2 regions of the Variovorax sp. 3319 genome follow, and region 1 is predicted to be linked to the other one. Evidence: riboswitches for the same ligand, from Rfam matches in the RefSeq annotation. Region 1 holds a riboswitch; the other holds the start of a gene.
The links. A riboswitch is a leader RNA that binds a small molecule or an ion and turns the genes downstream of it on or off. The one in region 1 is predicted to bind glycine.
Positions count from the first base shown of each region.

Region 2: another riboswitch for glycine. It lies ahead of gcvT (glycine cleavage system aminomethyltransferase GcvT); the one in region 1 lies ahead of J2X67_RS13590 (D-amino acid dehydrogenase).

Region 1 is NZ_JAVDUZ010000006.1:41,470-56,045, reverse strand. It holds gene rfbC (dTDP-4-dehydrorhamnose 3,5-epimerase) at 170-718, opposite strand; gene rfbA (glucose-1-phosphate thymidylyltransferase RfbA) at 715-1,614, opposite strand; gene rfbD (dTDP-4-dehydrorhamnose reductase) at 1,673-2,563, opposite strand; gene rfbB (dTDP-glucose 4,6-dehydratase) at 2,560-3,633, opposite strand; glycine riboswitch at 3,747-3,837, shown strand; glycine riboswitch at 3,870-3,975, shown strand; gene J2X67_RS13590 (D-amino acid dehydrogenase) at 4,067-5,368, shown strand; gene J2X67_RS13585 (FIST N-terminal domain-containing protein) at 5,391-6,671, opposite strand; gene J2X67_RS13580 (PhaM family polyhydroxyalkanoate granule multifunctional regulatory protein) at 6,719-7,417, opposite strand; gene J2X67_RS13575 (PLP-dependent aminotransferase family protein) at 7,515-8,930, opposite strand; gene J2X67_RS13570 (LysE family translocator) at 9,034-9,633, shown strand; gene J2X67_RS13565 (DMT family transporter) at 9,630-10,586, shown strand; gene J2X67_RS13560 (PLP-dependent aminotransferase family protein) at 10,626-11,828, shown strand; gene J2X67_RS13555 (DJ-1/PfpI family protein) at 11,852-12,478, shown strand; gene J2X67_RS13550 (LysE family translocator) at 12,507-13,178, shown strand; gene J2X67_RS13545 (glutathione S-transferase family protein) at 13,184-13,825, shown strand; gene J2X67_RS13540 (PhzF family phenazine biosynthesis protein) at 13,831-14,576, shown strand, end outside.
Region 2 is NZ_JAVDUZ010000003.1:226,365-240,940, forward strand. It holds gene J2X67_RS08250 (tripartite tricarboxylate transporter substrate binding protein) at 1-540, opposite strand, end outside; gene J2X67_RS08255 (IclR family transcriptional regulator) at 701-1,498, shown strand; gene J2X67_RS08260 (glycosyltransferase family 2 protein) at 1,623-2,960, shown strand; gene J2X67_RS08265 (hypothetical protein) at 2,957-3,913, shown strand; gene J2X67_RS08270 (GGDEF domain-containing protein) at 3,943-5,403, opposite strand; gene J2X67_RS08275 (nitronate monooxygenase) at 5,511-6,563, shown strand; gene J2X67_RS08280 (phospholipase) at 6,597-7,286, shown strand; gene J2X67_RS08285 (DUF3014 domain-containing protein) at 7,429-8,331, shown strand; gene J2X67_RS08290 (hypothetical protein) at 8,419-8,670, shown strand; gene gcvP (aminomethyl-transferring glycine dehydrogenase) at 8,683-11,589, opposite strand; gene gcvH (glycine cleavage system protein GcvH) at 11,639-12,010, opposite strand; gene gcvT (glycine cleavage system aminomethyltransferase GcvT) at 12,076-13,254, opposite strand; glycine riboswitch at 13,300-13,411, opposite strand; glycine riboswitch at 13,424-13,514, opposite strand; gene J2X67_RS08310 (hypothetical protein) at 13,537-14,067, opposite strand; gene J2X67_RS08315 (TRAP transporter large permease) at 14,215-14,576, opposite strand, start outside.

The DNA of each region.
Region 1 (14,576 bases):
TACGGCCAACTTGATGAAAAGTGCATTGAATACCTGCTCGCGTCAACTTATCTTCCAAGGAGTGTCGGGAGATTAAGTGCACCGTCGGCGCTTTTGCAAATCCAGTATTTATGCAAGGCGTGACATAGTTGCAGGATCGACTGCATCGCAACCAATTTTTTGCTGCTTTTCAGTCGAATGTTTCGGCTTGATTCAGCGAAACGCCAGCTTGGTCTTTTGCAGACAGGAGAGGCGCCATCTCGATGTCTGGCCACGCAATGCCGATTGCCGGGTCGTTCCACGCTATGCAGCGCTCGTGCGCCGGCGCATAGTAGTCCGTGGTTTTATAGAGGAAATCCGCCGTCGCACTGAGCACAAGAAAGGCATGTGCGAACCCCGCGGGTATCCACAGCTGCTTGTGATTGTCCGCAGTCAATTCAACACCCACCCATTGCCCGAAGCTCGGCGAAGACTTGCGGATGTCCACGGCCACGTCGAACACAGCGCCCTGCACCACCCGCACCAGCTTGCCTTGCGGCTGCTGAATCTGATAGTGCAAGCCTCGCAGCACGCCCTTGGCTGAACGCGAATGGTTATCCTGAACAAACTCGACGTGGCGACCAACAGCGTCGTCAAACGCCTTGCTGTTGAAGCTCTCGTAGAAGAAACCGCGCGCATCGCCGAAGACCCTCGGCTCGATGATCAGCACTTCAGGAATTGCGGCGGGTGTTGCCTTCACGAGCGGACCTCGTCAGCCAGTAGATGATTCAGATACTTGCCGTAGCCGTTCTTTTGAAGCGGCAAAGCGAGCCTTGCCAGTTGCTCGCGATCGATGAATCCATTGCGCCACGCAATCTCTTCAGGACACGCAATCTTGAGCCCTTGCCGATGCTCCAGGGTCTGAATGAATTGCGCAGCCTCCAGCAGGCTCTCATGCGTGCCGGTATCCAGCCAGGCATAGCCACGCTGCATGATCTGCACATTCAACTGATCACGGTCGAGATAGGCCTGATTGACCGCCGTAATCTCCAGTTCGCCGCGCGCACTCGGCTTTACGGCCTTGGCAATCTCGACCACTTGGTTGTCGTAGAAGTACAGGCCCGTAACCGCATAGCTACTCTTCGGCTTCAGCGGCTTTTCCTCGATGCTGCTGGCCTTGCCCTTCGCATCGAAAGCCACCACGCCATAGCGCTCGGGGTCGTGGACGTGGTAGGCGAATACAGTGGCGCCGGAAGGCTTGGAGTCGGCATCGGCCAGCAGTTGCGCGAAGTCATGGCCGTAGAAGATGTTGTCGCCAAGCACCAGCGCGCTGGACGAATTACCTACGAACTTTTCGCCGATGATGAAAGCCTGCGCGAGGCCATCGGGGCTGGGCTGCACAGCGTACTGCAGGTTGATGCCCCACTGGCTGCCATCGCCCAGCAGTTGCTGGAAGCGCGGGGTGTCCTGCGGCGTGCTGATGATAAGGATGTCGCGCATGCCGCCGAGCATCAGCGTGCTGAGCGGGTAGTAGATCATCGGCTTGTCGTACACCGGCAGCAGCTGCTTGCTGAGCGCGAGCGTGGCGGGATGCAGCCGGGTACCGGAGCCGCCAGCCAGGATGATGCCCTTGCGTTGCGTGGTCTTCATGGTCATTGTGTTGTGTTCTCCGCTTTTTGCTGCTTGCTTGTGTGCTTCTCTTGCGCTGTATCTATCAAAGGGTCTCGCGCAGCATTCTGGCAACCCCCTGCTGCCAGTGCGGCAGCACCAACCCAAAGGTGGACTGCAGCTTGCGCGTGTCCAATCGCGAGTTGGCGGGGCGTTTCGCGGGAGTTGGGAAGGCGCTGGTGGGCACGGGGTCGACGGCCTCGGGTCCGGCCTTGAGCTCAACGCCGGCCGCCCTGGCCTGTTCGATCACGAAGCGCGCATACCCGTGCCAACTGGTTTCGCCACCAGCCACCGCGTGATACAGGCCCGCCTTGGCAGGGTCTTGCAAGGTGGCGCGAATTGCATGTGCGGTTATGTCCGCGAGCAACTCGGCGCCCGTCGGGGCTCCGAACTGGTCGTCGATGACGGTCAGGCGGTCCCGCTCTTTGGCCAGGCGCAGCATCGTCTTGGCGAAGTTGCCCCCGCGCGCAGCGAACACCCAGCTTGTGCGAAAGATCAGGTGCTTGGCGCAGTGCTTGGCCACCAGTTGCTCGCCTTCGAGCTTGGTCTGGCCATACACGCTGAGAGGGCCGGTGGCATCGTCTTCCTGCCAGGGCTTGCTGCCGCTGCCATCAAACACGTAGTCAGTCGAGTAATGCACCATGAGTGCGCCAATCTGCCCGGCGGCTTCGGCCACCACGCCGGGCGAGGTGGCGTTGAGCTTGCGCGCAAAGTCGGGCTCGCTCTCGGCCTTGTCGACAGCGGTGTGAGCTGCGGCATTGACGATCACGTCAGGACGCACCTTCAGCACGGTCTCGGCAAGCTGCTCGGGACGGCTGAAGTCGGCATTGAACTCAGTGCTGTCAAAATCGAGCGCCACCAGTTCGCCCAATGGCGCAAGGCTGCGCTGCAGTTCCCAGCCGACCTGTCCGCCCTTGCCCAGCAGCAGCAACTTCATGCGATCGCCTTCGTCGTGTCGTATTGCTTCTCGACCCACTCGCGGTACGCGCCGCTTTGCACGTTGCGCACCCAATCGCCATTCGCCAGATACCACTCGACGGTCTTGCGGATGCCGGTGTCGAAGGTTTCAGCCGGCTTCCAGCCCAACTCGCGCTCGAGCTTGCGCGCATCGATGGCGTAGCGCCTGTCGTGGCCGGGTCGGTCGGTAACGTAGCTGATCTGTTCCTTGTACGGCTTGCCGTCGGCGCGCGGGCGCAGTTCGTCGAGCAGAGCGCACACGGTGTTCACGATCTCGATGTTGGGCTTCTCGTTCCACCCGCCGACGTTGTACGTCTCGCCGAGCTTGCCTGCCTCGAGCACACGGCGAATGGCGCTGCAATGGTCCTTCACGTAGAGCCAGTCGCGCACCTGCATGCCATCGCCGTAAACGGGCAGGGGCTTGCCGGCCAGCGCGTTGACGATCATCAGCGGGATGAGCTTTTCGGGAAAGTGGAACGGCCCGTAGTTGTTGGAGCAGTTGGTGGTGACCACCGGCAGACCATAAGTGTGGTGCCAGGCGCGTACGAGATGGTCGCTTGCGGCCTTGCTGGCCGAGTACGGGCTGTTGGGCTCGTACTTGTTCTCTTCGGTAAACGCAGGGTCGGTCTTGGATAGCGACCCGTAGACCTCGTCGGTCGACACGTGAAGGAAACGAAAGGCGGACTTTTGCTCGGCCGGCAGCGCGCTCCAGTGGCCGCGCACCGATTCGAGCAGGCGAAAGGTGCCGAGCACATTGGTCTGCACGAAGTCCTCGGGGCCGTGAATGGAGCGATCAACGTGCGATTCCGCGGCAAAGTTCACGACGGCACGCGGCTTGTGCTCGGCCAGGAGGCGATCGACCAAGGCGCTGTCGCCGATGTCGCCCTGAACGAAGATGTGCTTCGGGTTGCCCTTGAGCGACGCGAGCGTCTCGAGGTTGCCCGCGTAGGTCAGCTTGTCGAGGTTGACGACGGGCTCATCGCTCTGCGCGATCCAGTCGAGTACGAAATTGGCGCCAATGAAGCCTGCGCCGCCGGTTACCAGGATCATGGAGTCCCCTGTTGTTGTCGAACGATCGCCCTCTGGCGAATGGACTGAAGATTATCCCATTGGCGCACAGTGCCACGACAACGGTTGGCATCCCCACGAGCCCCGCCTACAATCGCCCCACTGCAGGAGAGCGGGCAACCCCGGTTGCCCTACCGAAGGCGCAAACTCCCATAAACGCTCAGGTCGGCCCGACGAAGTTCTCGAAATTTCGGCAAGGGGCCCGTACTGCACCAACTGACACGCCGTCTGGAGAGCCATCACTTCGCGTGATGCACCGAAGGAGCAAACCCGTTGCGGGCGCAGCGGGTGAATCTCTCAGGTACCGAGGACAGGGGGAGCGGCAACTTGGACGGCGGTCGTCCGGTTGCTTGCTATTTATTCAATAGCAAACCTCGCCCGCAGTTCAAGCGCTTCAACCTCAAAGGTATTTGAAATGCGCGTGATCGTTCTTGGCGCCGGCTTGCTCGGTGTTACCTCGGCTTACTACCTCCAGCAACTCGGCCACGAAGTGACCGTCGTCGACCGGCAGGCCACCCCCGCCGCCGAAACCAGTTTTGCCAACGGCGGGCAGATCTCCGTCAGCCATGCCGAACCCTGGGCCAATCCGAGCGCACCGCTCAAGGTGCTGCAGTGGCTGGGCAAGGAAGACGCCCCGCTGCTCTTTCGCATTCGCGCGGACATGCGCCAATGGCTCTGGGGCTTGCAGTTCCTGCGCGAATGCACCCCTGGCCGCACGAAGCACAACATCGAGCAGATCGTGCGCCTGGGCACCTACAGCCGCGAAGTGCTGCAGCAACTGCGTCGCGACACCGGCATCGCGTACGACCAGCGCACGCAAGGCATCCTGCACTTCTATACGACGCAGAAGGAATTCGACAGCGCCCTGGAACCTGCCGAGCAGATGCGCGCGCTCGGCTGCGAACGGCAAATCATCTCCGCGGACGAGGCGGTGAAGATCGAACCCGCCCTTGCCCACATCCGTCCACAACTGGCCGGCGCCACTTACACGGCAGAAGACGAATCCGGCGACGCCAATCTCTTCGCACGCGAAATGGCACGCCTTGCGACAGCAGCCGGCGTGAAGTTCCTCATGAGCCACACGGTGACTGCGTTGCGCGAAACTGGCGGCAGCATCGACCACGTGGAGGCCACCGACAGCGAAGGCCGCTTCCAACGCATTCGCGGCGATGCCTTCGTGCTTGCAATGGGTTCGTTGAGCCCCCTGTATGCCGCACCGCTGGGCATTCGCCTGCCGATCTATCCGGCCAAAGGCTATTCGGTCACGCTGCCTGTCAAAGACGCCACCAAGGCGCACCAGGTTTCGCTGACCGACGACGAGTTCAAGCTCGTGTTCTCGCGCTATACGTCGGAGTCGGGTGACCGCCTGCGCATTGCCGGCACAGCCGAGCTCAATGGTTACGATCGCGACTTGAACCGCGTGCGATGCGAAGCGATCGTCCGGCGCGTTGAGCAACTCTTTCCCGGGGCAGGCGACACCACGCAGGCGCAATTCTGGACCGGCCTTCGCCCCGCGACGCCGAGCAACGTGCCATTGATCGGAAAGACGAAGCTGCCGAACCTGTACCTGAACACCGGACACGGCACGCTTGGCTGGACGCATGCGTGCGGGTCGGGAAAGTCGGTGGCGCGGATCGTGAGCGGGCTGGCGCCCGAGGTCGATTTTGCGTTTGCCGGCATGCCTGCGACAGCCCCGCGCATGCTGCAGCCGGCCTGATTGGTCCGCCGGCGCGACGGGATCAGTCGTTGCCGGTAAACACCGTCAAAACACCCGTATACCCATACAGGTGATGCCGCGCAATTTCACCCGCCGCAAAGAACCCCACCAGCGGCACGTCGCCCAGCGCATGCCGCACGATCTGCAGTTCGGCGCCCGGTGCGCCGAAGTGCGCCCCGCCGCGCCCCGAGCAACTCACGTACACGGCGCCGGCAATGCGGCGCGCCGGGTGCGGCGCTGCTTCGGCCTCGCCGGCCGCCACGGCACGCGCGGTGGCCAGCGTCTGCTCTTCGGGCTCAAGCTCTTCGCGAATTTCCGCGCAGATGCGCATCAGATCGGCACGCGCGGCCTGTGCATTGCGGCGGCAGAAGGTCAGGCGCATGCCGGCCTCTGCCACGTCGGCAATGGCGATGCCGCGGCGGGTCGGGTCCAGTCCGATGATGTGGCGCACCAGCACGTCCGCGCCGAGGTCGCCGGTGCGGCGAATTCCGTCGCTGCCCGCATCGGCCAAGCCCACCAGGGTGGCGCGCACCGCGTCGATGGCTTCCTGCGGGCGCTCCAGCGACACCTGCAGGTCGGCCAGCAGCACGTCGAGCGCGGGTTCGCCGTCGAGCTTGAGCAACAGGTTGCCGTCGGCTTCGGTGATCTCGCGTTCGCGTCCGGCGCCGGAGCGCAGGGGCTGGCAGCCTTGCGTGACGCGCGACACCAGCCGCACGCCTTCGCCGAACACCACGCCCGACAAGCCACCCGAGAACACACCGCCCGCCGCGCCGTGCCCGCGGATGTTGCCATTGCCACCCACCGCAAACTGCAGCGCGCCCGCACGGCCCGACGAGAGCCCACCGAACAGATAGCCCGTGTCGGTGCGGCCCGCCATCTCGCCGATCAGCTCGGGCAGGTCAGGAGTAGCCGGGTCCGCATGCACCAGCGCGGTATGAGCCTCGAAGCCACTCATCTCCGAGTTGCCCAGCGGCGCAACGCCGGAGAACACGCGGTACTGATCGCTCGGCAACGCGCAGAGCATCAGGCTCAGGCCAGGCTCGTCGAAGTACTCGGCGTTGTTGGCCGCAACGCCGATGCCCACCGTGCCCGACCAGTCGGTAACCTCCGGAAGCTCGGCGCTCAGGTGGTCGAGGATGTCTTGCGCATCCGAAGCGTAGTGATCGGTGATGTAGAGCAGGCCGAGGGTCGGTGCCGAGGCGTAGTCGGGCAGCGCCATCTGGGCGCGCAACTGGGCCAGCACGAGGCCGGCCGCCATGCGCCATTGCGGGTGGGTGGCGTGACCGGAGGGAAACAACTTCATGATGCGTGCCGACCCGTTCTCTTCAAGATGTGTGTGTACGTATGACGTCAGCGGCGGCCGGTCGTTCGCTTTCGCGCGGCCGTCGGCGCCTTCTTTTTGGCGGCGGTTGCTGTTGTCGCTTTCCTGGCCGCCGGCTTTGAAGCCGCGGGAGCAGCGGCTGGTGCGGGCACCTTGAGCTGCGCCGCGTCGTGCAGCGCCGAGGTGGCGATCTGCTGAAACTGCTCGGTGAGGGAGCCCCACCATTGCATGGGATCGACCACGCCGCTGTCGCCACCCGATGCGGCAGTTGCCGAGCCGGGCTTGCTGCGCGCCTTTTTGGCAGGCGCCGGCGCCTCTTCTTCCGCCTCGGCTTCAGGTTCGGGCTCGGCCTGCGCGGCACCAACTGGCGCGGCCGCAGGTGCTGCCGCAGCCGTCTGCTTGGTGAAAGCGCTTGCGATATCTTCCATGCGCACGTTCATGCCGCGCAAGGTCGAAAGTGTCATCTTCTGCACCTCGAGCGCCTGGATGGTGGCCTTGAGCGCATGGCCGTTCTGCTCCAGCCAGTACTGCACGGTCTTGAGCTCCTGGATGCGCTTGTCGACCTCTTCCACGCTGAGCGTGGGCGCAACCCAACTCGCAAGGCTCGGCAAACCCGGCACCGCACTCGTGGCAGCCCCCGCTCCAGCGGCACCGCCTGCGAGGTTCTTCAGAAAGTCGAATCCGGGGACAAACTGGCTGAAGTCGAAAGGCTGGCTGGCGTTGCTCATGCAGGAGTCTCCGGGTTGGGTTTTCTTGTGATGCCAGCTTACTCCAAGGCATCGCCTTTTGGGCTTGCGCCCCTTCCCGTTCAGCTGTCAAGAGCGCTCAGAGTTCCGCACGGACCTTGCTGAACACCTTCCAGAAAGCGGCGTCCTGCGAAGTTGCGAAGTTGATGCGCATCATCGTGCTCGGCGGCCTTCGCGCATGAAAGAGCGAGCCCGGCGCGAGCAGGTAGCCCTGGTCGAGCATGCGCTGCGTGAGTGCATCGGTGTCCACACCGGTATCGACCCAGCCGAACAGGCCCGCAGGCTCCGAGGCAAAGCTGCAGCCGTGCGCCATGGCCAGCTTGACTGCGCGGCTGCGTGCACCGTCGAGCCGGATGCGTATGCGATCGGCATGCCGGCGCAATTGCCCCTGGTCGATGCACCACGACAGCGCCCGCTCAAAAAGCGTGGGGGTGGTCAGGGTCGCCAGCAGCTTGGTTTCGAGCAACCGCTCCTTCAGTTCGGGCGACGCGGCCAAAAAGCCGATGCGCCAGTTGGGCGCCAGGATCTTCGCGAAGCCGCTCACGTAGATGGTGCGCTGCAGGCCGTCGAGCGCACTCAGCCGCGTGGCGTGCTCGGGCGCAAGGTGGCTGTAGGTGTCGTCTTCGACAATGTGAAAGTCGTGTTCGTTGGCCAGCTTGAGCACACGGTGCGCACTGCCCGGCGTCAGGCTGTAGCCCGTCGGGTTGTGCAGCACGCTCACGCTCACGAACAGCTTGGGGCTGTGCAGCGCGCAGTACTGCGCCATCACTTCCAGGTCGGGCCCGTCGGCGCGGCGCGGCACCGGCAGGATGCGCATGCCCAGTGCCTCGAGCCGCGCGAATTCGAGCGCCCAGCCCGGCTCTTCCACCATGACCGGATCGCCCGCGCGCAGCAGCGTGCGGCTCACGATGTCCAGCGCGTGCGTTGCGCCGACTGTCGTCACGATCTGGTCGGGCGCGGCCGGCACGTTGATGCCCACGAGCTTGTTCGACAGGCTGCGGCGCAACGCGGCGTCGCCGGAGGGTTCACCGTACTGGAGCGACAACTCCTGCAGCGCGGCTGTATTGGTCATGCGGCGCACCGCCGTCGGCATGAAGGTCGAAGACATCCAGTCCGGCGGAAACACGCCCATGCCGGGCTGCGGCTTGTCGCTCGGCCTGTGGAACATGCTGCGGATGAGCGAACTCGCGTCGGCCGGTACACGCGACGCCATCATCTGCGCGACCATGGGCGCCGCATTGGCCGGACGCCCCTCCGGCGGGGGCGCGGCATCGCGCACGTAGAAACCCCGCTGCCGGCGCGCCTCGACCAGGCCTTGCGCCAGCAACTGGTCATAAGCCGCTACCACCGTGTACGGGCTCACACCCTGCTGGCGGGCGCATTCGCGCACCGAGGGCAGGCGCGCGCCGGGCGGCAACAGCCGCGTGCGGATGCGCTCTGCCAGGCGGTCGGCCAATTGCCCTGTGAGCGACTGGGTGGAGGTTCGTGTCAGCATCGGCGTTGCGCTTCTGTGTCGAGTGGCAGACCAATACAGATTTCGAATATGTTCGATCAACTGTATTGGAACTGTAATGGTCGCGAAGTTTAGAGTGTATGCAATGAACTGGCAAGAATTCACCGCGCTGCTGGTGCTGGCCACGGCGATGAGCTTCTCGCCCGGGCCCAACACCACGCTCTCCACTGCCCTGGCCGCAAATGGCGGCCTGCCGCGCGCCATGCGTTTTGTCGTGGCGGTGCCCGTGGGCTGGACGCTGCTGCTGGTGCTGTGCGCGGCGGGTATCGGTGCACTGGTGGTGGCAGTGCCGCCGCTGCGCCTGGCCATCAAAGCGCTCGGCGTGGGCTACCTGCTGTGGCTCGCCTACAAGCTGAGCGGCAGCGGAACGCTCGGCCGCGCGGACGGCGCCAACCTCGATATCGGCTTCGGACAGGGCGTGATGCTGCAGTTCGTCAACATCAAGGCCTGGCTGCTCGCCCTCACGCTGGTTGCCGGCTGGATTGCGGGGCAGCCCGACCAGCTGGGCCGGTTCGCCATCGTCGCGCCGGTAATGCTGGTCTACGCCTTCATCAGCAACTTCACTTACGCGCTGGTCGGCGCGCTGCTGCGCGAATGGCTGGCCAAAGGCAAGCGCCTGCTGTGGTTCAACCGCGCGATGGGGCTGGTGCTGGTGCTCACGGCCTGGTGGATGCTCAGCGTATGACCAAACGACTCGCGATCAAGGACGAGACCCTGGGCATGTGGCTGGGCGTGATCGGCGTGGCGCTGTTCGCAGTCACCCTGCCGATGACACGGCTCGCTACCGGCACGCAAGACGCGCCGCAGCTTTCGCCATGGTTCGTCACGCTCGGTCGCGCCGCGCTGGCTGGCATTCTCTCGACGATCTTCCTGGCCGCGACCCGTTCGCCACGGCCCGCGCCGCACCAGTGGAAGCCATTGGGCATGGCGGTGCTCGGCAACGTGATCGGCTATCCGCTGCTGCTCGGCTATGCCCTGCGCGTGGTTACAGCCAGCCATGCAGCCGTGGTTACCGCACTGCTGCCGCTGGTAACCGCCGCGGTCGCAGCCCTGGTGCTGCACCAGCGTGCGCGGCTCGGCTTCTGGCTCTGCGCCGTTGCAGGCAGCGTGCTGGTGGTGCTGTTCTCCGTGCTGCGTGCAAGCCAGAACGGACACGGTTTCGGTTTCGAATGGGCCGACCTGCTGCTGGTCGGTGCGGTCATCGCGGCTTCGTTTGGCTACATCTACGGGGCGCAGGTCACACCGGCGCTCGGCGCTGAACGCGTGATCTGCTGGGTGTGCGTGATGGCGCTGCCCATCACGTTGCCGGCCACGCTGGTCCTCTGGCCGCAACAGCCCATTGCAACCACGGCCTGGGCGGGTTTTGTCTATGTCGGCGTGTTCTCCATGTGGATCGGTTTCTTTGCCTGGTACCGCGGCCTTGCAATGGGCGGTGCATTGCGTGTGAGCCAAACGCAGCTGCTGCAGCCCTTTCTCTCGATACTTGCTTCCATTCCGCTGCTGGGCGAACCGCTCGATGTGGTTACCCTCGGCTTTGCCGCCGCAGTGGTCTGCACCGTGGTGCTTGGCAAGCGCCTTTCGCAATCGCAGGCCGCTCCTGCCGTTTCGCCGCGCTCGGCACGCGCGGAACAATCCTGAAAATTCGCCTCTCACCCCACCCGACTGAAAGAAGATCCCATGAACTGGAAACTCGCCGCCCGCGCCGCCAAGATGAACCCGTCGGTGCTGCGTGAAATCCTCAAGGTCACCGAGCGGCCCGGCATCATCAGCCTGGCCGGCGGACTGCCCTCGCCCAAGACCTTCCCCATCCAGGCCTTTGCCGACGCCTGCGCCGAGCTGCTGCACAAGGACGGCCAGGCGGCCCTGCAATACGCCGCAAGCGAAGGCTATGGACCCCTGCGCCAGGCCGTGGCCGACATGCTGCCGTGGAACGTGGACCCCGCACAGGTGCTCATCACCACAGGCTCGCAGCAGGGGCTGGATCTCGTCGCCAAAGTGCTGCTCGACCCGGGCAGCAAGGTGCTGGTCGAAACGCCCACCTACCTTGGCGCGCTGCAGGCCTTCGGCCCGATGGAGCCGCGGCCCGTGAGCGTGGCAAGCGACGACGACGGCGTGATCGTCGAAGACCTGGTGGCCAAGGCAAAGGATGCACGCTTCATCTACCTGCTTCCCAATTTCCAGAACCCCACGGGCCGCACCATGACCGAAGAGCGCCGCGCGGCGGTCTCGGCCGCGGCCGCCGCTGCGGGCCTGCCCATCGTCGAGGACAACCCCTACGGCGAACTGTGGTTCGACGAAGCGCCGCCGCTGCCGCTGACCGCACGCAACCCTGAAGGCTGCATCTACCTGGGCTCTTTCTCCAAGGTGCTGGCTCCCGGCCTGCGCCTGGGCTTCCTGGTTGCGCCCAAGGCCGTCTATCCCAAGCTGCTGCAGGCCAAGCAGGCGGTCGACCTGCACACGCCCATCTTCACGCAGCGCATGGTTTCGGCGGTAATGAAAGACAACTTTCTCGAGAGCCACGTGCCTACCATCCGCGCGCTCTACAAGCGCCAACGCGATGCGATGATCGCCGCGCTCACGCGCGAGATGGCCGGTCTCGACGTGAAGTTCAACGCGCCGAAGGGCGGCATGTTCCTGTGGGCGCGCATGCCCGAGGGCATCGACACGGTGGCACTGCTGCCCAAGGCCGTGGAGCGCAACGTGGCCTTTGTTCCGGGTGCGCCGTTCTACGCAGGCCAGGGCGATCCGCGCACGCTGCGCCTGTCGTTCGTCACGGCCAGCGTCGAGGAGATCGACGTTGCCATCGCTGCGTTGGCCCTGACACTGCGCGAAGAACTCGCGCTGCTGGGCGAACGCAAGCTCGCACCCGAACCGGTCTGAGCCAACGCAAGAAGGCACTCACGATGCACATCGCCATACTCACCTTCGACGGCTTCAACGAACTCGATTCGCTGGTTGCACTTGGCGTGCTCAACCGCGTCAAGAAGCCGGGCTGGCGCGTGACGCTTTCCGCGCCCAGCGCGACCGTCACTTCGATGAACGGCGTTACCGTGCATTCGAGCTCCACGCTCGAAGCCGCCACCGAGGCCGAGGCGGTGCTCTTCGGCAGCGGCATTCGCACGCGAGAGATCGCAGGCGATCCCGCCGTCATGGGCGTGCTGCGCCGGCTCGACGCCAAGCGGCAGCTGATCGGCGCGCAATGCTCGGGCACCTTGCTGCTCGCCAAGCTAGGCCTTCTGGGTGCGGTGCCCGCTTGCACCGACCTCACGACCAAGCCGTGGGTGCAGGAGGCCGGCGTCGAAGTGCTCAACCAGCCTTTCTTCGCAAGCGGCAACGTGGCCACTGCGGGCGGATGCCTGTCGGCGCCCTATCTCGCGGCGTGGCTCATCGCGCGCAGCGAAGGCGTCGAGGCAGCGAAGAGTGCCCTGCACTATGTCGCACCGGTCGGCGAGAAGGAAGACTACGTGGCACGGGCCATGCGCAACATCGAGCCTTATCTTCCGCAAGTTGCGGCAACCATGGCCGCCTGAAAAACAGAAAGCAGCAAGCCACAACACCATGATCAGCCTCGCCACGCTCGCGCTTTTCCTTCTGGCCGTGCTCGCGCTGTTCCTGTCGCCCGGGCCGAACATGGCCTTCGTGCTCTCGCACGGCGTGGCGCACGGGCCGCGCGGCGGATTTGCGGCGGCGCTCGGCATTTCGTCGGCCGACCTGGTGCACACGCTCTTTGCCGCAACGGGCGTAACCGCGCTGATAGCGGCATGGCCGCCTTCCTTCGACGTGCTGCGCTACGCGGGCGCGCTGTACCTGCTTTGGCTCGCAGTGCAGTCCTTGCGCCGCAGCAGCGCATTGCCCGGCGGCACGCGCGCGCGGCCTTCCGCCTTCGGACGCATCGTGCGCATGGCATTCTTGAACAACCTGGTCAATCCGAAGGCGCTGCTGTTCTTCATGGTGTTCCTGCCGCAGTTCGTCGACCCGGCGCGCGGCAGCGTGCCCTTGCAACTGGTGCAGCTCGGCGTCATGCTCTCGGCAGCCGCGCTCGCATTCAACACGCTGCTTGGCGCATGCAGCGGCCAGGTCGGCCGATGGCTGCAGCGCCGGCCCGGCGCCGAAAAGTTCCAGCGCGGCCTGCTGGCACTGGTAATGGTCGGCCTGGCGATTCGCCTGCTGCTGCTCGATCGTCCTTCCATGCCTTCCGCCCTGTCCGCCACACCTGTCCAAGGAAGCTGAACACCATGCTCAATATCTGGGGCCGCATCAGTTCGATCAACGTGCGCAAAGTCGTCTGGTGCGCGCAAGAACTCGGGCTCGACTTTCAACGCACCGAAGCCGGCGGCCGTTTCGGCGTGGTGCAAACGCCCGAATACCTGGCGCTCAATCCGAATGCGATGGTGCCCACCATCGACGACGGCGAAGGCAGCGAGCGCGTCACGCTCTGGGAATCGAACGTGATCGTGCGCTATCTGTGCGCCAAGCATTCGCACGGCAAGTTCTACCCGAGCGAACTGGCCGCGCGTTTCGACGCCGAGCGCTGGATGGACTGGCAGCAGACCACGCTCAACCGCGCAAGCCGCGACGCCTTCGTGCAATGGGTGCGCACAGTGCCGGCCGAACGCGAACCCGCGCTCATCGCGGCATCGGTGCGCGCGAGCGAAGCCCTGTTTGCAATGCTCGACGCGCATCTTGCGCGGCAGCCCTTCATGGCGGGCGATCGCTTCACCATGGCCGACATTCCCATCGGCTGCGAGGCGCACCGCTGGTTCGGCCTGCCGCCGGCCGAATACCAGCGCCCCAGCTGGCCGAACCTCGAACGCTGGTACGGCGAACTCCTCTCCCGTCCGGGCACGCGCGGCGTGCTCGACCTTCCGCTCGAATGACACGCATGAAACCCCGCCCGTTCAAACAAGTCGACGTCTTCACCGCAACGCCCTACCTCGGCAATCCGCTCGCCGTGGTGCTCGACGGTTCCGGTCTCGACGACGCCGCCATGCAGCGCTTTGCGCAGTGGACCAACCTTTCTGAAACCACCTTCCTGCTGCCGCCGACCGAGCCCACGGCCGACTACCGCGTGCGCATCTTCACGCCGGGCGGCGAGCTGCCGTTCGCGGGCCACCCGACCATCGGCAGCTGCCATGCCTGGCTGCAGGCCGGTGGCAAGCCCAAGGCCGCGGGCCGTGTGGTGCAGCAATGCGCAGCAGGCCTGGTGCCGCTGCGGCTGGAAGGCGAACGCCTGGCTTTCTCGGCCCCGCCGCTCAAGCGCAGCGCGCCCAGCCCCACGCTGCTGGCCAAGGTGGCGGGCGCACTGGGCCTGAAGGCGCAGCAGATTGTTGCGGCCCAGGTGCTGGACAACGGCCCCATGTGGTTCGGCCTGCTGCTCAGCGATGCAGACACCGTGCTGCGCCTCGTGCCCGACCACCGCATGCTGAAGGAGCTCGGCGTCAAGGCCGGGGTGGCCGGCGTGCCTGCGGCCGAGGGCTCATCGATGCTCATCGGCCGGTCGAACCGCGAGGCGCGCGCCTTCGGCGGCAAGGCCGCGGCCGCAGAGAACGACGGCCAGAAGATCGACCTGGAGGTGCGCGCCTTCGCCGCGCCCATCGGCGTCGAAGAAGACCCGGTTACGGGCAGCCT
Region 2 (14,576 bases), on a different contig from region 1:
GTCGGTGGCACCCTGCGCAGCGCCCTTGTACGGTACGTGGGTGAGCTTGATGCCGGCCAGCTTCTGGAACTGCTCCACCGCAAGATGGGCGACGGTTCCGCTGCCCGAACTCGCGTAGTTGATGGCGTCCGGCTTGGCCTTGGCCGCCGCGATCAGGTCGGCCAGCGTCTTGTAGGGCGAATCGCTTGCCACCACCAGCGCCAGGGGCGAGCTTGCGATGAGGCCGATCGGCGCGAGGTCCTTGACGGGGTTGTACGGCAGCTTCGAGTAGAGCGTCGGATTGATCGCCAGGTTGCTCGTCTGGCCGAGCACGATGGTGTAGCCGTCGGGCGCTGCCTTGGCCGCCGCATCGACGCCAAGGTTGCCGCCCGAGCCTGGCCTGTTGTCGATGATCACCGTCCAGCCTTGCTGCGTGGCCACCTTGTTGGCCACCTCGCGTGCCACCGCGTCTGTACCGCCGCCTGCCGGGAACGGCACGATCAGCTTGATCGGACGAGAGGGGTAGCCTTGCGCGAGGGCGGTGCAAGAGGCGAACGCCATGGCCGCCAGCAGGGCGGCGCGGCGAGAGGAGCCTAGTTTCGAAATCTTCACGGTTGTCTCCGGTTCGTAATTGACAGTCGAGGCCCTTTGCGGGCTTGGCCGAACTGTAGGTTTGCGTTCCGGTACGTACAATGGGGGTCCACTGTGTGAACCACGAACCATGGCGCGAACCAAGGCAAGCAACAAGCCGGCGGCCCCCGCCGCGGCAGAACCCGAAGCTTCCGGCCCCGATCCATCGGGCGGCGTCATTGCCGTCACAAGGGCGCTCCAGCTCCTTGAATCGTTCGGCATGCAAGACCAGCGGCTGACGCTGGCAGAGCTCACGCGCCGCAGCGGCATGCACAAGACCACCGCGTTGCGCCTGCTGCGCACCCTTGCCCAGAGCGGCTATGTGGTGCAACGCGAAGATGGCGAATGGCGCCTGGGGCCGGCGGCAGGCTGGCTCGGCGCGCGCTACCAGGCTGCGTTCGACGTCAACAACGTCGTCGAGCCGATGCTGCTCGAACTGACGCAGGCCACCGGCGAAAGCGCAGCCTTCTATGTGCGCGAAGGAAACATCCGGACCTGCATCGCGCGTGTCGAAGGCCCGCAGCCAATTCGGCATCACGCGCGAATGGGCTCGGCGCTGCCGTTGGACAAGGGCTCGCCGGGCCGCGTGATCCTGGCCTTCTCGGGCGAGCCGGGCGCCATCTACGAGGAAATTCGGCAGCACGGCTACCACTTCTCGATCGGCGAACGCGAGACGGGCGTGGCCACGGTCTCGGCGCCTGTGTTCGGCCTCAACTGGCGGCTGCTCGGATCGGTCTGCATCTCGGGGCCGGCGGAACGCCTGCCGAAGAACAAGCTCATTCGCTACGCCAAGACGATCATGAAGGCCGCAAACGAGCTGTCGTATGCACTTGCCGGCAGTTCGACCCCGCAGACGCCGAGGGTGGTGTCTTCGTGGCACCCGCATTGACGGGGGCGCTGCGTAGTGCGGACCTGCCCCGCTTCCACAGTTGTTAATGCGCATCGGAAGATGTAAACAAACTGTTCGTCACCCCCCTTGAGGATTACATTCTTGTGACTCTCGAGGATGCGACATGAAAGTAGAAAGCCGGAAGGCGCAGCGCTCGGCGATTTACCTGTCGGTTTCAGCTAAATTCCTGATCGCATTGATCGGCGCCTGCGCGTGGATGGGCTTTTCGATATGGGCTGCCGGCCCTTGGCTGGCCGAACTCAAAAGCCATGTAGGAATAGTTTTCGCTGTCTTCCTGGTGTATGGCATTGCCATAGTTCCAGGATTCATGAACGCGTTCATGGCAATCAGCCTTGTTCTGGACAAGCGGCCGCCGCACCGGCCCTTGGCTGTTTATCCGCCGCTCTCCATCCTGATTGCGGCATATAACGAAGCAGCCTCGATCGAAGAGACGCTGGTCAGCATCGATCAGCAAAAATATCCGGGTGAATTGCAGGTCATCGTCATCAATGACGGATCTGCGGACAGCACTGCGCAGGTGGTTCAACGCGCCCTGGAGCGGTACAAATGGCTCACCTTTGTCGACCTGAAGAAGAATGGCGGCAAGGCTCGCGCGCTGAATATCGGGTTCAAGGAAGTTCTGCACGACCTGGTGGTGACCGTCGATGCCGATTCGTATTTGTACCGTGGGGCGCTCACCAGCATTGTCGAGCGCTATGAAGCCGACCCGCCCAATACGCGGGCTGTTGCCGGAAAAATCCTGGTTCGAAACTCACGGCAAAACTGGATTACCCGCTGCCAGGAGTGGGATTACTTTCACGGCATTTCCGCAATCAAGCGGGTTCAGTCGCTGTTCCAGGGCACCCTTGTTGCGCAAGGTGCATTTTCTGTTTATGACCGGGATGCGCTGGCCGAGGTTGGCGGATGGCCGGAGTGCGTGGGTGAAGACATCGTGCTCACATGGGCGCTGCTGAAGGCCGGCTATCGGGTAGGGCATTGCGAAGACGCATGCCTGTTCACGAATGTGCCGGCCACCCTGAAGCAGTTGGTCAAGCAGCGCCAGCGGTGGGCGCGCGGCATGACCGAGGCTTTTGTCAAACACCCGGGCATTCTGCTGAAGATGCGGCTCTCGACTTTCTTTATTCACTGGAATCTGTTGTTCCCGTGGCTCGATCTGGCGTTCACCATTGGCTTCATACCCGGGATAATCTTTGCCTTGTTCGGCTATTACTGGATTGTTGGGCCAATGACTCTTGCGCTGATACCGGCTGCATTTGCGCTGAGTTTCCTGATGTTTTCAATTGAGCGCCGCATGTTCAGGAACACCGGCCTGGTGGTGCGCAAGAATGTCCAGGGGTTTTTTGTCTACGTGCTGCTGTACAGCCTTCTTTTGCAGCCGGCCAGCGTGCTCGGCTATCTGGACGAACTGTTCAGAAAGCCCAAGGCATGGGGAACCAAATGACCAGGACGCCGGCATACGTGGCAGCCGCCATTTCAGGCCTGATGGCATTGAGTGCCTCTTGCCACGCGCAGGACGAAGCAGCCGACAAGAAAACAGCCGGCATGGCTTTCGGGGCGGAAACCCTTCTGACCAGCGACAGCGACAACTTCGAATCCCGCCGGGTGTCGGTCGAATTTTTTCCCGCTTTCGAAAACGCCGACCGCTACCTGGGTTTCCGGCTTGGCGACTACAAATACCAGCAAGACAGCTGGCGAAGGGCGGGAAAGAAGGTTTCGTTTCTCGCGCGGTCAATAGAAACCCGAACTGCCAATGGCGGACAGATGGAAGCCGGCGTGTTCGAGCAGGGCGGCCATACGCTGCTCACGCTCGACGGCAGCTACCGCATCGCGCCGACAAAAAGCACGGCGGTGGAGTTTCTCGTTACGCGCGACTGGGTCGAAACGCCCAAGTCGCTCGACCGCGGAATCGATTTTTCTTTTCTCGGCGTTGCGGTCGACCAGGGCCTGGGAAGCCATTTCACTCTGGTGGGGCTGCTGGCGCAGCAGTACTTCTCGGACGGCAACCGGCGGGACCATGGCCGCATTCGGCTCATTTACCAACCCTCGCTCGACCTGGGCCTGACCTTGCAAGCGCGGTACCGAACGTACCGCAGCACCCATGAGGATGTGGACAGGGCCTATTTCAACCCGAAGAGCTACAGCGAATCGATGCTGGCGGTTGCCTGGCGGCAGCGCTTCCAGGGCTGGACCGCTGCCATTACCGCGGGGCTCGGCAACGAGGATATCAATCACGAGCTGAGCCAGCCCACGAGGCTGCTGGACGTGAGCCTGCAGAGCCCTGTAAGGGGATCGCAGGTGTTTCGCTTGAATGCGGGCTACAGCCGCAGCACGACTTTTTCGGGCCCCAGCTACCAGTACCGCTATATCCGCGGCGAGTGGATCATCCTTTTCTAGGGTAACTGCGAGCGGCTTCTTCGGCGCGCCTACTCGCGCCGGCGATCGATCATGCTTTCGCGGTAGTAGCGGGCTTTCTCCTCGTACATGGCGCGGTCCGCACGCTGCAGGGCCGCGTCGAGCTGGTCGCCGGCCTCGCAGGTTGCCACGCCCATTGCAAGGTTGAGCATCCGACCGCTCTGTCCGGCATAGAACTGGTTGTTCAGGTCGACCATGGAGGCAATGCGGTCGCGCATTGCTTCCGCGCCGCGTTCATCCGTCTTGGGCAGCACGACGGCAAACTCGTCGCCGCCGATTCGCGCAGGCCACCCGGGTTCGTCGACGGCCTTGCTCAACACCTCGCCCACGCGCCTGAGGAGTGCGTCGCCGGCGGCGTGGCCTTCCTCGTCGTTGACGGGTTTCAGGCCATTCATGTCGATGACCAGCACCGACACCGGCCACGGGCCCTTGCGCGTCAGCCGGTTGACCTCTTCCGAGAAGAAGGCGCGGTTGCGCAATTGCGTGAGCACGTCGTGCTTGCCAAGGTACTCCAGGTAGGCTTCTGCCTTCTTGCGGGCGGTGATGTCGATCAGCGAGACCAGCACCAGGTCCCAGGTGGCGAGCCGGTCTTCGAGCACGGCAAACTGCATGTGGATGTTCAGCAGGTCGCCTGTCAGCCCGTAGTTGATTACCTCGCGCTGCTGCAGCATCTTGCCGTTCCAAAGGTCCAGCAGCTGCTCGGCGAAGGAGTCCTGCATCTCGTCGCGAAAGATTTCCGAGAGGTTGTCCAGGAGCTCGCCCTTGTCGGTAGCGCCGAACATGCGCAAGGTTTCCCGGTTCACGTCGATCACGCGAATCTCGCGCATGCAGCGCGTAACGAATTCCGGGTGCACCTTGATGAAGGTCGTGAAGTCGCTGATGCCCCGCTTGCGTATGTCGTCCAGCAGGACCTTGACCGCGCTGAAGTCTTCCACCCACAACGAAACCGGCGAGCGTTCGAAGAGTTCGCGCGCATAGCGTTCGCTTTCCAGGCGCAGCTGTTCAGCCCGCACGCGCGCCGTAATGTCGTCCAGGGACACCAGCACGCGCTCCCACGACGCCTCGTAACCGGGCAGCACCCGCACGCGCACGTGCACATCCAGCCTTCGGCCGTCCAGCGCATAGTTGACCGTCTGGTTGTCGAAGCACAGCTTGCCTTGCCACAGCTGGTCGAGCTCGTAGATGACCGGCGCCGTCATGTCGTCGCGAAAGACGTTGCCGAGTTGCGAAAGAAGCTCTGCCTGGCTTTGTGCGCCGAAGAGGTTGAGCGTGCTCTGGTTGACGCTCACCACCCTCAATTGCGCCATGCATTCGCGCACCCGGCCGGGTTCGGCATTGAGGTGGGCCACCAGGTCCACCACGCCTGCGCTGCGCCACGATTCGAACAGCTGGCGCAGCCCGCTGTAGTCCTCGATCCACAGAGACATGGGTGCAAATTCGAACATCGACTCGTAGTCGGTGGAAGACGGCATGTACGGCTCCTGGGCGCGTGGAATCTTGCCCGCATGATGCACCATCCGGCAGCCGGAGTTTTCCAGTCGTTGGACAATGCTGGCGTACCACTCACGAGGAATTCCGCATGACCGCGCTGCAGCAACTTCTAGGTATTGAACTTCCGCTGATTCAGGCCCCTATGGCGGGCATCCAGGGCAGCGCAATGGCTGTGGCCGTCAGCAACTCGGGCGGGCTCGGATCGCTGCCGTGCGCCATGCTGGGCAACGACGCCATTCGCAGCGAAATCGCCGCGATTCGTGCGGGCACCGACAAGCCGTACAACGTCAATTTCTTCTGCCACGTTTCGCCGCAGCCAAGCGGCGAACGCGAGGAAACATGGCGCAACGCGCTGGCGCCGTACTACCGCGAGTACGGCATCGATGCCGCGTCCATTCCCACCGGCCCGGGCCGCAATCCGTTCAGCGAAGCGGTGGCCGAGGTGCTGGCAGAGTTTCGTCCGCCGGTCGTGAGTTTTCATTTTGGGCTGCCGCCCGAGCCGCTGCTGGCGCAGGTGCGCGGGTGGGGTTCGAAGATCCTGGCCTCGGCCACCACGGTCGACGAGGCGCTGTGGCTCGAGGCGCAGGGCGTCGACGCAGTCATTGCCCAGGGCCTGGAGGCCGGCGGCCATCGCGGGCACTTTCTCTCTTTCGACCTGACGGCGCAGCTCGGCACCTTTGCGTTGCTGCCGCAGGTGGCGCGCGCAGTGCGGCTGCCTGTCATTGCGGCGGGCGGTATCGCCGATGCAAAGGGCGTGGCCGCGGCCATGGCGCTGGGCGCCGCCGGAGTGCAGCTGGGCACTGCCTACATGCTGGCACCCGAAGCGACCACCAGCGCCCTGCATCGCGCGGCGCTCAAGAGCGATGCAGCGCGCCACACCGCATTGACCAATCTTTTCACCGGCCGGCCGGCGCGCGGCATCATGAACCGGTTGATGCGCGACCTGGGGCCCATTGCCGCCGTGGCACCGGAGTTTCCGCTCGCTACGTCGGGCATTGCACCGCTGCGCGCCAAGGCCGAAGCGCAGGGCCGGGGAGATTTTTCTCCCTTGTGGTCGGGGCAGAACGCGACAGGTTGCAGCGAACTGCCGGCCGCCGAGATCACCCGCGCGCTGGCGCAGGGCTTTCATCTCACCGCTTGAACCTGCCTGAACCCGCTTCAATCCATCACACACATGCCCCAACTCCACCTGCCCTTCAAGTTTCTCGAGCAGCCTTGCAACGCCAACGTGCGCGAGCCGTGGCTTCTGGTGCTGATGCACGGCGTCGGCAGCAACGAGCAAGACCTGTTCGGCCTTGCGCCGCTCATGCCGCCGCAGTTCCATGTGCTGAGCTTGCGCGCGCCGTATGTGCTGTCGCCCGATGCGTACGCGTGGTTCGAGTTTCAGGTGCTGCCCGGCGGTGAGAGGCACATCGATGAACAGCAGGAGCGAGAGAGCCGCTTCCTCGTCGGCGAGATGATCGCCTCGGCATCGCAGCAGCTCGGCGTGCCGCCGGAGCGCGTGGTGGTCGGCGGCTTCAGCCAGGGCGGCATCATGGCGCTTTCGCTGTTGCTGACGCAGCCTGCGAAGGTGCGCGCCGCCATGGTGTGGCACAGCCGGCTGCTGCCGCAGGTGGTGCCGCACATTGCCGCGCCGGAAGCCTTTGAAGGCAAGGCACTCTGGGTGAGCCATGGCAGTGCCGACAACGTGATTGCGCCAGGCGCTGCACAGGCCACCCGCGAACTGGCGCGGGGCTTGCCGCTGGCGTTGTCGGGTGCGGACTTTCCGGGCGGGCACGAGATTCGCCCCGCCGAGCTGCAGGGCACGCTGGCGTGGCTCCAGGCGCTCAGTGCGGCGCCGGCGGCGCCCCAGGCGCGGCAATAGCCCTTTTTGGGCGGAGGGCGCGTCGCAAGGCGTCACGTTGCGTTACGGGATGACGAGGGATGACACCGCAGAGGGCCGCTGAACTGGTGCACCATAGCCGTTCGCCTCCCACTGCAATCCTCGCAAAAGGAATATCGCCGACATGTCCGACAGCGACACCTCCGAATTCAGGCCGCGCCGCGAAAGCTCGGCCGGCACCTTCATCGTCATCGGCCTGCTAGCGCTCGCGGCCGCCTTTCTGGGCTGGCGCTGGTATCAGCAGCAGCAACCCCAGGCAGTCGAACCCTCGCCCATGGCCAGGGCGCCAAACGACGGCCCCGCGCCCGCACCGCCGCCCGCACCCCAGCCCGAATCGCTGGAGCCGAAGAACCCCATCGATGCCATTGCGCTGCCCGATTCCGGCCTGCCCACGGTCGCGGATTCCGACACGCGCGTGATGTCGGCGCTGGTCGACTTGCTCGGCAGCAAGAACGTGGCGGAGTTTGTGCAGTTCGACGGCGTGGTGCGCCGCTTCGTGGCCACCGTCGACAACCTGGCGCGCGAGCAGGCGCCCGCGAGCTCATGGCCCGTGCAGCCTACCAAGCAGCGCTTCGTTACCGAAGGAAAGGGCGACGCGCAGACCATCGCGGCCAACAATGCCGCGCGATACAACCCCATCGTGCTGCTTGCGGAGTCGGTCGATCCGGCAAAGGCCGCCAAGGTGTATGCACGGCTGTACCCGCTTTTTCAGAAATCGTATGAAGAGCTCGGCTACCCGGGCCGCTATTTCAACGACCGGCTCATTGCCGTCATCGACCATCTGCTGCAGGCACCCGAACCAGCCGGTCCGTTGCAGGTGCGCCTCGTCGAGGTGAAAGGCAATGTGTCCTCGCAGCGGCCGTGGGTGCGCTACGAATACGCCGATCCGCAGCTCGAATCGCTTTCATCCGGCCAGAAGATCATGGTGCGGGTGGGGCTGGAGAACGAGCGCAAGCTCAAGGCCAGCCTGCGAGGCTTTCGCGAGCAGATTGCCACCGGCGACATGGCAAAGAAGAAGCAGCGCTGAACCATCGGCGCCGTGTAGGCGCGTGCCGATTGCGCGCCTTGTAGATGCCGTGGATGATTTGTCCTCAAGATTTTCGAGGACAACCGTATGAACCTGATGAGCGTCGACCTCTACCAGAGTGCTACCGATCCCGAGAAGTTTCTCGCGCTCCCTACCGGCACCGACCCCGCCGACCTCATGGGTCCGATGACTTTCGACCGGGACTACGCGCACATCAAGCGTTACCAGGAGGCCTTCGAATTCGACCCCTCCGTCGCCTACGCGGGCGTGAACGCCGCAAAGATTGCGGCGGACATCCTCACCGTGAAGTGGGCGATGTACCGGCGCGAAGGCCAGTAGAAAGGGCCTTGATCAGGCCTCTTCGGTTTCCTGGTATTCGCCCACGGGCACGCAGCTGCAGAACAGGTTGCGGTCACCGTACACGTTGTCGACCCGCCCGATGGGCGGCCAGTACTTGGCCTGCTTGAGTTCGGCCAGCGGAAACGCGCCGAGCTCGCGCGAGTAGGGGTGCGCCCATTCCGTGCCCAGCAGGCTGGCGGCGGTGTGCGGGGCGTGCTTCAGCGGGTTGTCGTCCTTCGGCCAGACGCCTTCTTCCACCCGGCGGATCTCTCCGCGAATTGCGATCATCGCGTCGATGAAGCGTTCGAGTTCGGCCAGCGGCTCGCTCTCGGTCGGCTCGACCATCAACGTGCCCGGCACCGGAAAGCTCAGTGTTGGCGCATGAAAGCCGTAGTCGATCAGGCGCTTGGCCACGTCTTCCGCGGTGACGCCGCTGGTGTCCTTGAGCGGACGCAGGTCCAGGATGCATTCGTGCGCCACGTGCCCGTTGGGGCTGGCGTACAACGTGGGATAGTGGTCCTTCAGGCGCGCGCTGATGTAGTTGGCGCTCAGGATGGCGGTTTCGGTTGCGGCCTGGAGGCCCTTGGCGCCCATCATGCGGCAATACATCCAGCTGATCGGCAGCACGGCCGCATTGCCCAGCGGTGCAGCGGAAACGGCGCCGACGCCGTTCGAGGCAATGCCTGCCGTTGCGTGGCCGGGCAGATACGGCACGAGGTCTTCGACCACGCACACCGGGCCCACGCCCGGCCCGCCGCCGCCGTGCGGAATGCAGAAGGTCTTGTGCAGGTTCAGGTGGCTCACGTCGCCGCCAAATTCGCCCGGCGCCGCCACGCCGACCAGCGCGTTCATGTTGGCCCCATCGACATACACGCGGCCGCCGTGCTCATGCACCAGTTCGCAGAGCTCCTTCACGCGGGTTTCGAACACGCCGTGCGTGCTGGGGTAGGTGATCATCACAGCGGCGAGCTTGTCGCTGTGCTTTTCGCAGGCGCGTTTCAGGTCGTCCATGTCGACGTTGCCCTGTGCATCGCACGCTGTCACAACCACCTGCAGGCCGACCATTTGCGCGCTCGCCGGGTTGGTGCCATGCGCCGACGAGGGAATCAGGCAGATGTTGCGGTGGCCCTGGCCCTTGGCTTCATGAAAAGACTTGATGGCCAGCAGCCCTGCGTACTCGCCCTGCGAGCCGGCATTGGGCTGCAGGCTGATGCCCGCGTAGCCGGTGGCTTCGCAGAGCCATGCGCGCAGTTGCGCGTCGAGCTGTGCATAGCCTTGCTGCTGCTCGGCGGGTGCGAAGGGGTGGATGTTCGCAAACTCGGGCCAGGTGATGGGGATCATCTCGCTGGTTGCGTTGAGCTTCATCGTGCAGCTGCCAAGCGGAATCATGCTGCGGTCGAGCGCCAGGTCTTTGTCGGACAGGCTGCGGATGTAGCGCAGCATGGCCGTTTCGCTCTTGTGCGTGTTGAACACCGGGTGCGTGAGAAAGGCGCTGGTGCGGCGCAGGTCTTCGGGCAGGCGGGGCGCGGTGTTGGCCAGGTCGTCGAAGCGCGGCATGGGCGTGCCGGTGGGAACGAACAGGGCCCAGAGCGTTTCGATGTCTGCACGCGTCGTGGTTTCGTCGAGCGAAATGCCCAGGTGCTGCTGCAGCCGCTGGCGCAGGTTGACACCGGCCGCGTTGGCGCGCTCGATGATCTTCGGCGTGTCGTCGCCGGTGCGGATGGTCAGCGAATCGAAAGCCGTGGTGTTGACCGGCTCGCGCCCCATTTGCGCGAGGCCCTGCGCAAGAATGGCGGTGAGCGCCGCCACGCGCTGGGCAATGCGCGTCAGGCCATCGGGCCCGTGGTACACGGCGTACATGCTGGCCACAACGGCCGGCAGTACCTGCGCGGTGCAGATGTTGGACGTGGCCTTCTCGCGGCGGATGTGCTGCTCGCGCGTTTGCAACGCAAGGCGGTAGGCGGGCTGGCCGTGCGTGTCGACGCTCACGCCGACCAGCCGGCCCGGCAGCGAGCGCTTGAACTCGTCGCGGCAGGCCAGGTAGGCGGCGTGCGGGCCGCCGTTGCACAGCGGCATGCCAAAGCGCTGGGTGGTGCCGCAGACGATGTCGGCGTCCCATTCGCCCGGAGGCGCGAGCAGGGTAAGCGCAAGCAGGTCTGCGGCCACGCAGAAAGCGGCGTCGCACTGGTGCGCATGGCCTGCGAGCGGGCGCAGGTCGTGCACATGGCCGGTGGTGGCGGGGTACTGCGCGAGCACGCCGAAGAACTCGCAACTCGCCATCAGCTGCGGCAGCGTCTCGGAAACGGTGCTCACCTTGACCTCGATGCCCAGCGGCGCGGCGCGCGTCTTGATGACCTCGATGGTCTGCGGATGGCAGTCTCCGGACACCAGGAATACGTTGCTCTTGCTTTTCACACTGCGCTTGGCGAGCGTCATGGCCTCGGCAGCGGCCGTGGCTTCGTCGAGCATCGATGCGTTGGCAATGGCCATGCCCGTCAGGTCGCACACCATCGTCTGGAAGTTGAGCAGGGCTTCCATGCGGCCCTGCGAAATTTCGGCCTGGTAAGGGGTGTAGGCGGTGTACCAGGCGGGGTTCTCGAGCACATTGCGCAAGATCACGCCCGGCGTGTGCGTGCCGTAGTAGCCCTGGCCGATGAAGCTCTTGAACACCTTGTTCTTCGCCGCTATCGCCTTCATCTCGGCCAATGCGTCCGCCTCTGTAACGGGCGCTGGCAGCCGCATCGGCTTGGCCCGGCGGATGGCCGCGGGCACGATGCCGTCGATGAGCTCTGCCCGCGTTTCCGAGCCGATCACCGGCAGCATGCGCGCCTCGTCCGCTGCATCGATGCCGATGTGGCGCGCGAGAAATTCTTCGGCGTTCTCTAGTTGTTGCAGTGAAGGCTGGGCGGGAATCGACATGGCGGTAAAGGCTCGGAGATGGGGAAAGGCGGCTGAAGAACCCGGCAGATCAGGATTCGGCGGCGAACTTGTCGTAGGTGGCGGCGTCGAGCAGCGCGTCGAGTTGCGCCGGCTCGCTGAGCTTGACCTTGAAGAACCAGCCGGTGGCCAGCGGGTCGGAGTTGGCAAGCGAGGGGTCGGCGCGCAGGGCTTCGTTCACTTCGGTGATTTCGCCCGACACGGGCATGAACACGTCGGCCGCGGCCTTGACCGACTCGACCACGCCGGCCACTTCACCTTGCGCAAAGGTCTTGCCCACTTCAGGCAAATCGACAAAGACCACGTCGCCCAGCGCGTCCTGCGCGTGAACGGTAATGCCGACAGTGGCTGCGTCGCCTTCGGCCGAAACCCATTCATGGTCCTTGGTGTACTTGATGCTCATGGTGAAAACTCCTCGTGGATAAAAATGTTGATCGGTTACGCAGCCAGGCGGCGTCAGCCCCGGTGTCAGCCCCGGTAATAGCGGGCCGGCACAAAGGGCAGCGTCGAGACTTCCATCGGCACCGGCTTGCCGCGCACGACGGCCTGCACGCGCGTGCCGGGTTCTGAAAACGCGGTGGCCACGTAGCCCATCGCAATGGGTCGGTCGGCCGTCGGGCCGAGCAGGCCGCTGGTCACAATGCCGATGTCCTGGCCTTCGAAAGATTGCAGCACCGTGCCGTCGCGCACCGGAATGCGCTCCAGCGCCACAAGCCCGACGCGTTTGCGCTTCAGGGTGTCGTGGTCGGTGTGGCCCGCGGCACCGGCCGTGGCGGCGGCCAGTTGCGCCAGCACCTTGGTCGCACCCGGAAAACCGCCTTCGCGCGCGCCGCCCGTGCGGCGCACCTTCTGGATCGCCCAGTTGAGCGAGGCCTCGACGGGCGTGGTGGTGGTGTCGATGTCGTTGCCGTAAAGGCAGAGGCCGGCTTCAAGCCGCAGTGAATTGCGCGCGCCCAGGCCAATGGGCTTGACCTCTGGCTGGGCCAGCAGCAGGCGGGCGAGGGCGTCTGCATCCTTGCCGGCCACCGAAATCTCGAAGCCGTCTTCGCCCGTGTAGCCGCTGCGCGTGACAAAGGCCGGAATGCCGCCGATCTGCACGGCGCCGCCTGTCATGAACACAAAGCGCTCGACGCCGGGCGACAGGCGTGCCAGGGCCGTGGCGGCCTGCGGGCCCTGCAGCGCGAGCAGCGCGTGGTCGGGCATGGGCTGCACGTCGCAGCGCGCACCGATTTTCTGCTGGATGTGGGCAAGGTCGGCCACCTTGCAGGCGCCGTTCACGATCACGAAGATCGAGCCGTGCCCTTCGTTGAAGAACATCAGGTCGTCAAGGATGCCGCCTTCATCGTTCAGCAGCAGGCCGTAGCGCTGCTTGCCGGGTGCGAGGTCGATCACGTCGACGGGCATCAGGGTTTCGAATGCGGCTGCAGCGTCCGGGCCCACGAGGCGCAACTGGCCCATATGGGAAATATCGAACAGGCCGGCCGCGTCGCGCGTGTGCTTGTGCTCGGCCATGAGGCCGGCGGGGTACTGCACGGGCATGGAGTAGCCGGCAAAAGGCACCATGCGGGCGCCCAGTTCCACATGCAGGTCGTGCAGCGGCGTCTTGAGCAATGAGGCGTCGGATGATGATGAAGCGGAAGCGGCCACGGGGCACTCCAAAGGGGCAGTCGAATTCCATGGCGCAAACCATGGGCCACCCCTGCTGTCCGCTTTACCTGAGAGATTCGCCCCACGATCGGGGTTTGCTCCTTCGGTGGGCCGCCGCATCGGCAAGATGCAAGGGCCTCTCTCCAGCAAGGAAACGCCGGCATGCGCCAGCGCCTTGTCAGTCCTTTTGCCTGAGCGTTCGGGAACCCCCTGCGCCTTCGGCGGCCTCGCGTGGCGAAGCTCTCTCCTGACCCCGCCGAGTGTAGTGGATCGCGCAAAGCCTCAGTGCACGGTTTCCGAAGCGGGGGGTAGCAACCTTTCGATACGCTCGCGCAGCGATTCGGCCCGTTCGGCGCCCGCGGCTTTTTCGACTTCCGTCAGCATCAGCGCGGCAATCGTCAGCATGGCGTCGCGGTCGCGGGCTTCGCGCAGCGCATCGCGCATCTGCTGTGCAAACTTGGGGTCGCGGCGCACGAACATGCGCTCGCAGATGTCGAAAAGGAACATGCGCGTGGTGGCCAGAGAGCGCTTGCCGTCGAAGTTGTCGCTCGATGTCGCCGCCACGCGAATGGGCTCCGGCGCGCCTGGTGTCGCGGGTATGGGCTCGGCGGCCCCGGCGTCGTGCAGGTAGCCGCGGTTCATCAGCGCCCGCAGCGTCTGTTCAGCTTCGTCGCGGCTCGCGAACAGCGGGCTGAAGTCGGTCAGCGAACGCCGGCCATCGGCCATCAGCAGCAATGCGCGTTCGCGCTGGCTCAGCGTGCGTTGCCCGCCTTGCAGCTCGTCGCGTGCCTTGTCGGTCTTGGTGGGAAGCATGGCGCCACAGCTTTCGAAATCGAAGGCTGCAGCATCGTTGCGGCTGGTGACATCTTTATGAACGTTTGCCTTACAGGGGCATTTGCCGCACAAAAAAAAGGCGGCCCGAGAAGGCCGCCCTTTTTGTCTTTGATCGCCGCGCCCGGCCTACTTGGCGTACACCAGGTCGCGCAGTGCCAGCGATATCCACGGCACGTAGGTAATCACCATCAGGCAGGCCAGGATCACCAGCACGAAGGGAATCAGGTACTTCACGATCCGGTCCAGCGATATGCGCGCCACGGTACACGCGGCAAACAGGTTCACGCCGAAGGGCGGCGTGATCATGCCGAGCGCAAGGTTCACCACCATGATCAGTCCGAAGTGAACCGGATCGACACCGAAGTGCACTGCCACAGGCGCCAGAATGGGCGCGAGCACGATGATGGCCGCGCTGGTCTCGATGAACATGCCAATGATGAACAGCGCAGCGTTCACGCCCAAGAGGAACATGGTGGGCGACTTCAGCA